4 regions of the Chryseobacterium cucumeris genome follow, and region 1 is predicted to be linked to each of the others. Evidence: riboswitches for the same ligand, from Rfam matches in the RefSeq annotation. Region 1 holds a riboswitch; each other region holds the start of a gene.
What was found. A riboswitch is a leader RNA that binds a small molecule or an ion and turns the genes downstream of it on or off. The one in region 1 is predicted to bind cobalamin.

Region 2: it holds a riboswitch for cobalamin, as region 1 does, so the genes downstream of both, JNG87_RS21335 (TonB-dependent receptor plug domain-containing protein) here and JNG87_RS14030 (acyl-CoA thioesterase) in region 1, are expected to answer to the same signal.
Region 3: it holds a riboswitch for cobalamin, as region 1 does, so the genes downstream of both, metE (5-methyltetrahydropteroyltriglutamate--homocysteine S-methyltransferase) here and JNG87_RS14030 (acyl-CoA thioesterase) in region 1, are expected to answer to the same signal.
Region 4: it holds a riboswitch for cobalamin, as region 1 does, so the genes downstream of both, JNG87_RS13355 (TonB-dependent receptor plug domain-containing protein) here and JNG87_RS14030 (acyl-CoA thioesterase) in region 1, are expected to answer to the same signal.

The regions. Positions count from the first base shown of each region.
Region 1 is NZ_CP068760.1:3,129,565-3,131,766, forward strand. Features, by position in the region: gene JNG87_RS14025 (HD domain-containing protein) at 1-446, shown strand, start outside; gene JNG87_RS14030 (acyl-CoA thioesterase) at 505-888, opposite strand; cobalamin riboswitch at 1,004-1,185, opposite strand; gene JNG87_RS14035 (hypothetical protein) at 1,220-2,020, opposite strand; gene JNG87_RS14040 (ATP-binding cassette domain-containing protein) at 2,051-2,202, opposite strand, start outside.
Region 2 is NZ_CP068760.1:4,740,918-4,743,119, reverse strand. Features, by position in the region: gene JNG87_RS21340 (transporter) at 1-522, shown strand, start outside; cobalamin riboswitch at 615-799, shown strand; gene JNG87_RS21335 (TonB-dependent receptor plug domain-containing protein) at 909-2,202, shown strand, end outside.
Region 3 is NZ_CP068760.1:1,574,272-1,576,473, forward strand. Features, by position in the region: gene metE (5-methyltetrahydropteroyltriglutamate--homocysteine S-methyltransferase) at 1-1,393, opposite strand, end outside; cobalamin riboswitch at 1,572-1,759, opposite strand; gene JNG87_RS07035 (Lrp/AsnC family transcriptional regulator) at 1,955-2,202, shown strand, end outside.
Region 4 is NZ_CP068760.1:2,979,869-2,982,070, reverse strand. Features, by position in the region: gene JNG87_RS13355 (TonB-dependent receptor plug domain-containing protein) at 1-958, opposite strand, end outside; cobalamin riboswitch at 989-1,167, opposite strand; gene JNG87_RS13350 (T9SS type A sorting domain-containing protein) at 1,305-2,202, opposite strand, start outside.

The sequences.
Region 1 (2,202 bases):
ATCCATATGCTAAAAACCGAGCTGATATTGATTTGCTAAGAGTGATAAGAATGCTTTCCATTCATGATCTTGTGGAAATAGAAGCCGGAGACACTTTTATTTTTGATGAAAAAGCTATGGTCGGAAAGTTTGAAAGAGAGAAAGCTTCAGCCCAAAAGATCTTTGGAATTCTGGATGAGCCTTTACGTACAGAATTTTTTAACCTGTGGCTGGAGTTTGAGGAAGAGAAAACACCGGATGCTATTTTTGCCTGTGGAATCGATAGAATTATGCCGTTTATTTTAAATTCCCATACTACAGGAAAGAGCTGGACAGAAGCCGGAGTGACGGAAAGACAGATCCGGAATATGCTTGAAAATGCAATCAGCAGAGCATCAGACGAAATGGGAGAGGCTTTTGAACTTTTATTGAACAGAAGTCTGGAAACAGAAAAGGTATTGAAATAATGTCAATGAAAATATTTAAAGCTTCGGGCGGCCTTTGGCCGCCCGAATTTTTTATAATTTATAGTATCTGGATTGGTTTTTTGAATTCGTCGATGGCTACAAAAGTAAAATCACCTACAATAGCTTTTTCTCTTTCATAGGAGTACATCTGTTCAGTGTAAATTTCAACATTCACCTTCATACTGGTTTTTCCCACGTATGAAACTTTTCCGATCAGTTCCACAATAGTTCCGGCAGGAATAGGTTTTTTGAAATCAATTTTATCACTGCTCACGGTTACCACTCTTTTTCTGGCAAAACGGGTTGCGGTAATAAAAGCTACTTCATCCATCAGCTGCATGGCAGTACCTCCAAAAAGGGTATCGTAATGATTGGTGGTGTTAGGGAAAACCGCTTTAAAGATTCTGGTTTCGGATGCTTCAATTCTTTCTTCTGTAGTCATATATCATTATTAATTAAAGCGAAATGAAATAATACTAAAACAACAGAATAATGACAGGAATTGATAGAACTCCTGAAACAATCCATCAGATCAATACAACTTCAAATCGCGAAAGTTACATGTTTAAGAAAAAGGCAGGTCTCCTGACTTGTAACATCATTTATCTCCTTCCCATGCCTCGCACAGTGGATCTTTGATAAAGACTTCAGTTACTTTACAGTTGCGCGACAGTCCGTGATTTTCACACGGTTCCCTTTTAATCTGCGGTGATGCAGAACCAATTTCTGTGATGAATAAGCGTAAAAACTTTTCGAATGCAAAAATAATGAATTTATTCCGGATTATGATAAATAATCTGGCTGATTACTCTTCCTTTCTTAATCGTCCAGAGAGTAGTGTATCTGTTTTCCCCTGAACCATTGATCATATAAAGGAAAATATTATCATTGTCGAGGGAAGTTACCCCGATGTTCTCAAAATCCATGGTAGGCTGGAACATGTTTTTGATGGCTTCCCTTACAAAAACAGATCCTCTTCCGGGCTGCTGCACTCTGATGGATTTGATTTCGGTCATTCCCTCAGGAAGGTCATTTCCAATTCCCCATGGTTTTACTTTATCAATCGTAAGAATTTTTCCATCTGCATCTTTTTCCTTTTTACGGTATCCTGCATTGGAAGGGTAAATATCAATGACTACTTTGCTTCTTTGGGCGGTAGGGATTTTAGGATCGGAATTATCGGTAAAAATAAGGGATCTTCCATTTTTGGATTTGGATGGAGTATAGGCGGGAAGCTGGTCTACATAAGCAATACGTCCTTTATTCACCATTCCTTCTTTATCAAGAGTTTCATAACGCACAAAAGGCTTGTCGTCATCCTGTTTCTCAGGATATTTGATCCAGATCCATTCTGTTTCTCCCGGAGCCGGTTTTACATAAACAAATACATCACCTTTGCGCATACGGATCTTATCAACAATTTTTCGGTAGTCGTCTTTATGTACACGTACGTTGGCATATCCTTCCTCAGCTTTTACCACTCCAAAAGGAACTTTAGTTTGTCCTTTTACAAAGACAACAGATAAGATACTGAAAGCAGATAAATAGAATACTTTGTTTATGAAAGTCATCATGAAATTTTTTTGATCCCTCAAATATATAAATTAAATGCTTTTCGGAAGATAATTATACCGTTGCAGTTCATTTAAATCTTGTATTTGTTTCAGATAGCCTTCACGCAAAAGAAATATTTGGTGTGAAATATCAAGAACTTCCTGATAATTATGGTCAGAAATAATGAATCCCTTATACGCAG
Region 2 (2,202 bases), 1.6 Mb from region 1:
AGCTCTAAAGATAATTTCCATCATCTGAGTGGAGGTTTGGGCGTGAAAATTCCACTTGGCAAGTTTGATGAAAAAGGAGCATCCGGTGTCAACCCTAGCTTTCAGCTGGGAACCGGAAGCTGGGATTATCAGGCCGCTTTGAATTATAAGTTTCAGAAAAATAAAGTAGCCGTATTGGTCAATACAGACTATATGATCAAAACAGAGAATAAGAAAAATTACCGTTTTGGAAACCAATGGAACTATGCAGCAACGGGTTTTTATCAGGTTGCAGGAAATGAAAAATCTATATTCTCTGTAAAAACTGGAGTTCAGGGAGAAGTCTACGCTCAGAACAAACAGTTTGATGAGGCACTGCCGAATACTGCTGGTAGCGCTTTGTACGGAAAACTGGGATTTGAAGCCTCTTATAAAAAGCTGAGCCTGGGAAGTGAAGTCATGCTTCCCATGTACACACGCCTGGCGGGAGGAGATATTGAAGCTCAATCAAGATTCAGTATTTTTCTGAATATTGGAATTTAAAAAGAAACCCTTGTTGAAATCATGTTAAAGCTCCTTCGGGAGCTTTAATTGTTTATAAATCATTATTTTAGTTGGGGATTAGGAATAATTATTTATCTTTGCCGGAATTTGGTGAGCCGTAAAAAGCTCTTAAAAGGGAATCCGGTGAAAATCCGGGACAGACCCGCTGCTGTAAGCTCCACACCAAGTTTTTGAAGAATATATCCACTGTTTTTTAATGGGAAGGATTTCAAAAATGGAGTAAGTCAGAAGACCTGCCAGACAATAATCGTTTGACGCTTTCGTGGAATAAAGCTTAGGACATCAATGATTCTGTGCAGTGACAGCTGTGCTTTATCGTTGTATTCTTATACCCCATTAGCGTCTTCATTACCCTAAATGAGCTAATGGCAGCAAAACTAACTACTTCTGCAATTCATAAAGCTGTTTTCACAATATTAGTGTTAACATCTCAACTTGTGTTTTCCCAAACTAAGAAAAAAGACAGTCTTCAGGAAGAGACTATTAAAGGAATCAATCTTTACAAAAAGAATTTTAAAGAAATTATACCTGCACAAACCCTGCAGGGAGAGCAGCTGGAAAGATTAAACAGTCATTCTGTAGCAGATGCGCTGCGGTATTTTTCGGGTGTGCAGATTAAAGATTACGGCGGATTGGGTGGTTTGAAAACCATCAACATCCGAAGCATGGGAAGCCAGCATGTAGGTGTTTTCTATGATGGAATTCAATTAGGAAATGCCCAAAACGGCCTTGTGGATCTGGGAAGGTATTCTCTGGATGATCTGGAAGAAATTTCATTATACAACGGACAGAAAAGTGAAATTTTTCAACCTGCAAAAGATTTCGGTTCTTCAGGATCTATTTATTTACAGCCTAAAACTCCTGTGTTTAAAGGAACAAGAAAAACCAATCTTGTGATAAGAGCCAAAAGTGCTTCCATAGACCTCTTCAATCCGTCATTCCGGCTGGAGCAGAAAATTTCAGACAGGGTTTCTGCCAGTTTCAGTGGCGAATTTATGCAGAGTGACGGAATTTACAGGTTCCGGTACGCGAAGAAATATCCGGACGGACAGCAAGCCTATGATACCATTGCCAAAAGACAGGATTCAGATATTCGGGCAAAACGTTTTGAAACTTCTCTCAACGGAACTTTAAATAACGGAAGCTGGAATATCCGTGGCTACGGTTATATTTCAAACCGCGGAATGCCGGCACCCATCGTTAACGGGCGCTTTGAAGGAAGAGGAGCGAGACTTTCCGATGAGAATTATTTTGTACAGGCTAATCTGAGAAAAAAACTGTTCCCGAAATTTGAAACACAGCTGAAAGCAAAATTTGCCTACGATTATACCCATTTCATGGACACGGTTCGTTCGCAGTCTATTATTTATACCGATAATACCTACATTCAAAGGGAACTTTATCTTTCCTCTTCCAATATTTACTCAATCACTCCCAATTGGGATGTCAGCCTGAGTGGAGATTTTCAGTACAATAATCTGGACGCGAATCTGGATAACTTTTCTTATCCTACCCGCTACACTACATTGGTCGCATTAGCAACAACGTATCAGTGGAACAGATTCAAAATTTTGGGAAGCCTTTTAGGAACCTTTACATTTGAAGAAGTTAGAAAAAATAAAAGACCGGGAGATGCCAGAGAGTGGACACCTGCAGTGT
Region 3 (2,202 bases), 1.6 Mb from region 1:
CTGTCAGTTCTCCTTTTTTGAATTTGGCTCTCCAGCTTCTCACTTCTGAGGTTTGCGGGAATGATCCGATCGTAGTGGTTGGGAACAAAGGAAGCTGCAATACTTCCTGTTGCTCTTTTTTACGGATTTTGAAGGTGTTTATTCTCTGAGCATCTTTTTCAGTAACAGCATTGGCTCTTTGCTTCACTTCTTTATTATGGATAAGAGAAGAAGTTCTTCTGCTTTCAATTGCTTTTTTATTTTCTTCAAATGCTTCAAAAATCTGTTCATTTTCCGTTCCGGAAGCCAGTTGTTTAAGCGTTACGACTTCCTTTACTTTTTGTTTTGCAAAAGCCAGCCAGTTTTTAATTTCCGGGTTAAGACTGGTTTCAAAATCCAGGTCACAGGGTGAATGAAGCAATGAACATGATGGTGCAATGAAAATTCTTTCAGATCCTAGTTTTTCAACCGCTTTACTGATAAAAGACAGCGACTTTTCGTAATCATTTTTCCAGATATTTCTACCGTCAACAACTCCTAATGAAAGGCTTACACTTTCAGGAATGCTATTCAGAATATCATCCAGCTGCTCAGGACTTCTAACCAGATCAACATGCAATGTATTGACAGGAAGTGAAACGGCAAGTGAAGTATTGTCTTTTAATCCGTCAAAATAAGTGGCAACGATAAATTTCAGTTTCGGAAAACGTTTTCTGATTTCGGCATACACAGAAAGATACGTTTCTTTGGCTTTCTCATTTAAATCCAGGGCCAGAAAAGGTTCATCAAACTGAATCCATTCCGCACCCTGATCCTGAAGTTTGGTTAAAATCTCGATATAGACTGGAAGAAGATTTACTGCCAAATCCAGCTTATCAAATCCCTCTTCTTTTTCTTTTCCTAATAACAGATAAGAAACCAGTCCGATAATCATCGGTTTTGCATTGATTCCCGCTTGTTTTGCTCCGGCAAATTCATTGAAAATCTTATCTGAACTGAGCTTAAACTGTTGATTTTTATAAAATTCCGGAACGATGTAGTGATAGTTGGTATCGAACCACTTGGTCATTTCCATGGCAGTGATATCCAATCCGTCTTTCTGATATCCTCTTGCCATTGCAAAATAAAGATCCAGCTCAGTATTGTTTTTTTTAAGCACCACTTCATGATACCGTGTTGGAATAGCACCTACGACAAGGCTCATATCCAATACCTGATCATAGTATGAAAAATCATTACACGGGATAAGGTCTATCCCTGCTTCTTTCTGGATATTCCAGTTTTGGTTACAGATAGTTCTTCCGGTATTCAGAAGTTCTTCCAAAAGGATTTTACCTGACCAGTACTGCTCGCAGGCTTTTTTGAGTTCTCTTTTGCTACCAATACGCGGATAGCCAAGAATGTGAGTTTGCATTTTTTTAAACTTTTTAATTAAACTTATTGGGAAAGTTCTTTAAAAGGCTTCGTAATATTTTATCGGAAGAATTTTCAGGAAAGTCATGACATGGCAGACAGCGTAATTTCCTTTACAAAGGAAAATACTCGAATCTGATATATCATCTATATGACCCCAAAGCTTCAGACCGCGAAAGCATTGTCAATTCAGTAAAGGCAGGTCTCCTGACTTGTAACAGTTTCCGTCATCCTTCCCGCTTTTGGCAGTGGAGCTGCAAGGACAAAAACTTTTGGTGTGTTTACTTACAGTTGCGCGACAGCTCGTGATTTTCACACGATTCCCTATTAATCTACCTTAAGTAAAACCTTTCCTGTTTGATGAAGTATCTGTAAAGAACTATACTTTTACCTTTAACAAAGGTTGTCAGTAAAAGCTTTTAATTTTGTGTAAAATTAGTAATACAGAATAAAACCACAATTGAAAACAAATAATTAAGCAAATTAAACTTAAAAAAGTAAAAATAAAAGCATATAATTCTGTACATTTGACTGTTTTAATTAATTAAAAGAATAATATTCTGTGGAACAACTCGATGATAAGGATGTACAGCTGCTCAGGCTCCTCCAGAAAAACGCCAAACTCACCGTTAAAGAACTTGCTAAAGAAGTGAACCTTTCTACTTCACCGGTTTTTGAAAGGGTAAAAAGGCTTGAACAGGAAGGTTTTATTAAAAGATATGCGGCAGTTCTTGATGCTGAAAAACTGAACCGCGGATTTACGGTTTTCTGCCAGATCAAACTCAAAATTCACGACCGGTCTGTGGGGTA
Region 4 (2,202 bases), 150 kb from region 1:
AATTCCATTTTGAATTCAGGAAATAATTAAAATCATTTTTAAAGATATAATTTTTCCCGGTTCCTCCACTGGATTTAGGTTGGTTTAACGAACCGAAATACTGAAAATTCTCTTCCGTATAGGCTGCTTTAAGGGAATTGCTGAACTTCGCTTTGTTCCAGTCCCAAGAAAGAAGACTTCTTACACTTTGAGTTGTATATTTTGTTTTTGTTCCCGTTTCCTCATATACAGGATAATGCTGTGAAGAATCAAAAAACTGGCTTTGCCACGAAACCTTATGATCGTTTGTAATTTTATAGGATGCTCCTACATTGAATGTCGTATTGTAATAATTCCCGTTTCTGTTGATGTAATTTAGATCGCTTACCTTATAATCATTTTCACTTACGGAATAATTTCCGGAGGCTTTAAAACTGAACTTATCATTGCTGTAAGAACCTTTTACAAAGTTATTATAGGTATTAAAGGAAGCCACTTCAGAGAATAAAGAACCATGGAAGCCTTTATTAAAATCAAGAGTATTATTCAGGTGAATACTTCCCCCGATGGCACCACTTCCGTACACTACACTTCCTCCACCCGCTTTGATACCGATCTGATCATAGCCGAACAAAGCAATATTATTGATATCTCCCTGGCCTAAAAAATTAGAATTGATATTAATTCCGTTCCATACGAATGCAGTCTGCTGGGCAGTTGTTCCTCTGAAAGAAGGCGAAGAAACAGCACCACGGCCATTTTCTTTAATGAAAACCTGCGATTGAAACCTCAGAAGCTCCGAAAGATTACCGGAGTTTTTTTCAGCATCTTCTGCTGTAATTGTTTTTACGGGATGAAAAAGTTTCACCCTGTTCATCTGGTTGTCGAAGACATAAATAGTGTCAATAGTTTTCTCTTGTCCAAAAAGAAAACACCCATAAGATGAAAAAAGCAGTACTAAAGATCTTTTTATATCCATACTTTTTTACTTTTCCTCCGAAAGCAATATGTTTTTAATTATAATCCTGGCAGGTCTCCTGACTTTCGCATTCTGCTCCTTCCCGTTTTTACACAGTGGCGTTTTGCAGAAACTTGTGTTGCGATTTACAGTTGCGGGGACAGTCCGGGAGTTACACCCGATTCCCTTTTCATTCCAAAATACTGGAAACCAAAATTTTTGCAAAGATAGTTTTTTATATGTATTTGCCAAAAACCAGACTTTTCTATACAAAATATGCTATCCTTTTGTTATATACACAAAAAAGAACGGCCGCTTTCAATATTGAAAACAGCCATTCATCCCACTACTTTACTATTTATATATGTTACTTTTTAATAAATTTATAAGGCTCCTGTTGTACTCCTTTTACGGAATATTGTAAAATATAATCTCCTTTTGACAGGGATGAAACATCAATCTGTCCTTCTACAGTATCCAATGATTTTACCTTTTGTCCAACCATATTATAAATTTCTGCTTTCTCTATTTTTCCTTTTCCTTTAAAATACAGGATGTCAGCCACTGGATTAGGATAGATACCTATATTGTTTTTCTCTTTCACAGCATCACTCACCGATAAAAATTCAGAAGTATCCAGGTAAAAAGCAATCATCTGCCCTGAAGCATTCGTCCCTGACCCGGCAATTTTCTTTCCGTCCTGTGAAATTGCAAGAGGAAGTCCCATTGTTACTCCATTAGTGGCAATTCCTAAAGATGCCGCATAATCATTCAGGTTAATTCTCCCGGCGGCAGAGGTCCAGATAAAGCCTTCTCCTGACATGGGAGGAGCCCCAAATGCTCTGTAATACCCGATCACTTTTTTCCCATCAGCAGAAATCCCGGTGGCACCTCCTTTGAAGCTGAAAGAAGCATTAGGATGCGTTATATAAGTAAGTCCGCTCACAGCATTCCATACATAAGGATTAGGATTTGCCGAACCTATTATTGTATTTCCGTCAGCAGAAATTCCTCCTGCTTCTCCTACATGATTCCCATTATTATCTGTAATAAAACTTTCCACTCCATCCTGCCATTTTGCTCCGCTTCTTGTTCCGGTTGATTCATCCTGCCAGCCTACAATCACTGTTCCTGCTGCATTGATTGCGTTTGCTCTGGAGCTGCGTCCGGGAACTATACTTCCCAGATCTACCACGCCGTTTACTTCATCCCATTTCACAGCATGCGCATTCGCTGCGGTGAGAAAACCAAGACCAACAATAGTA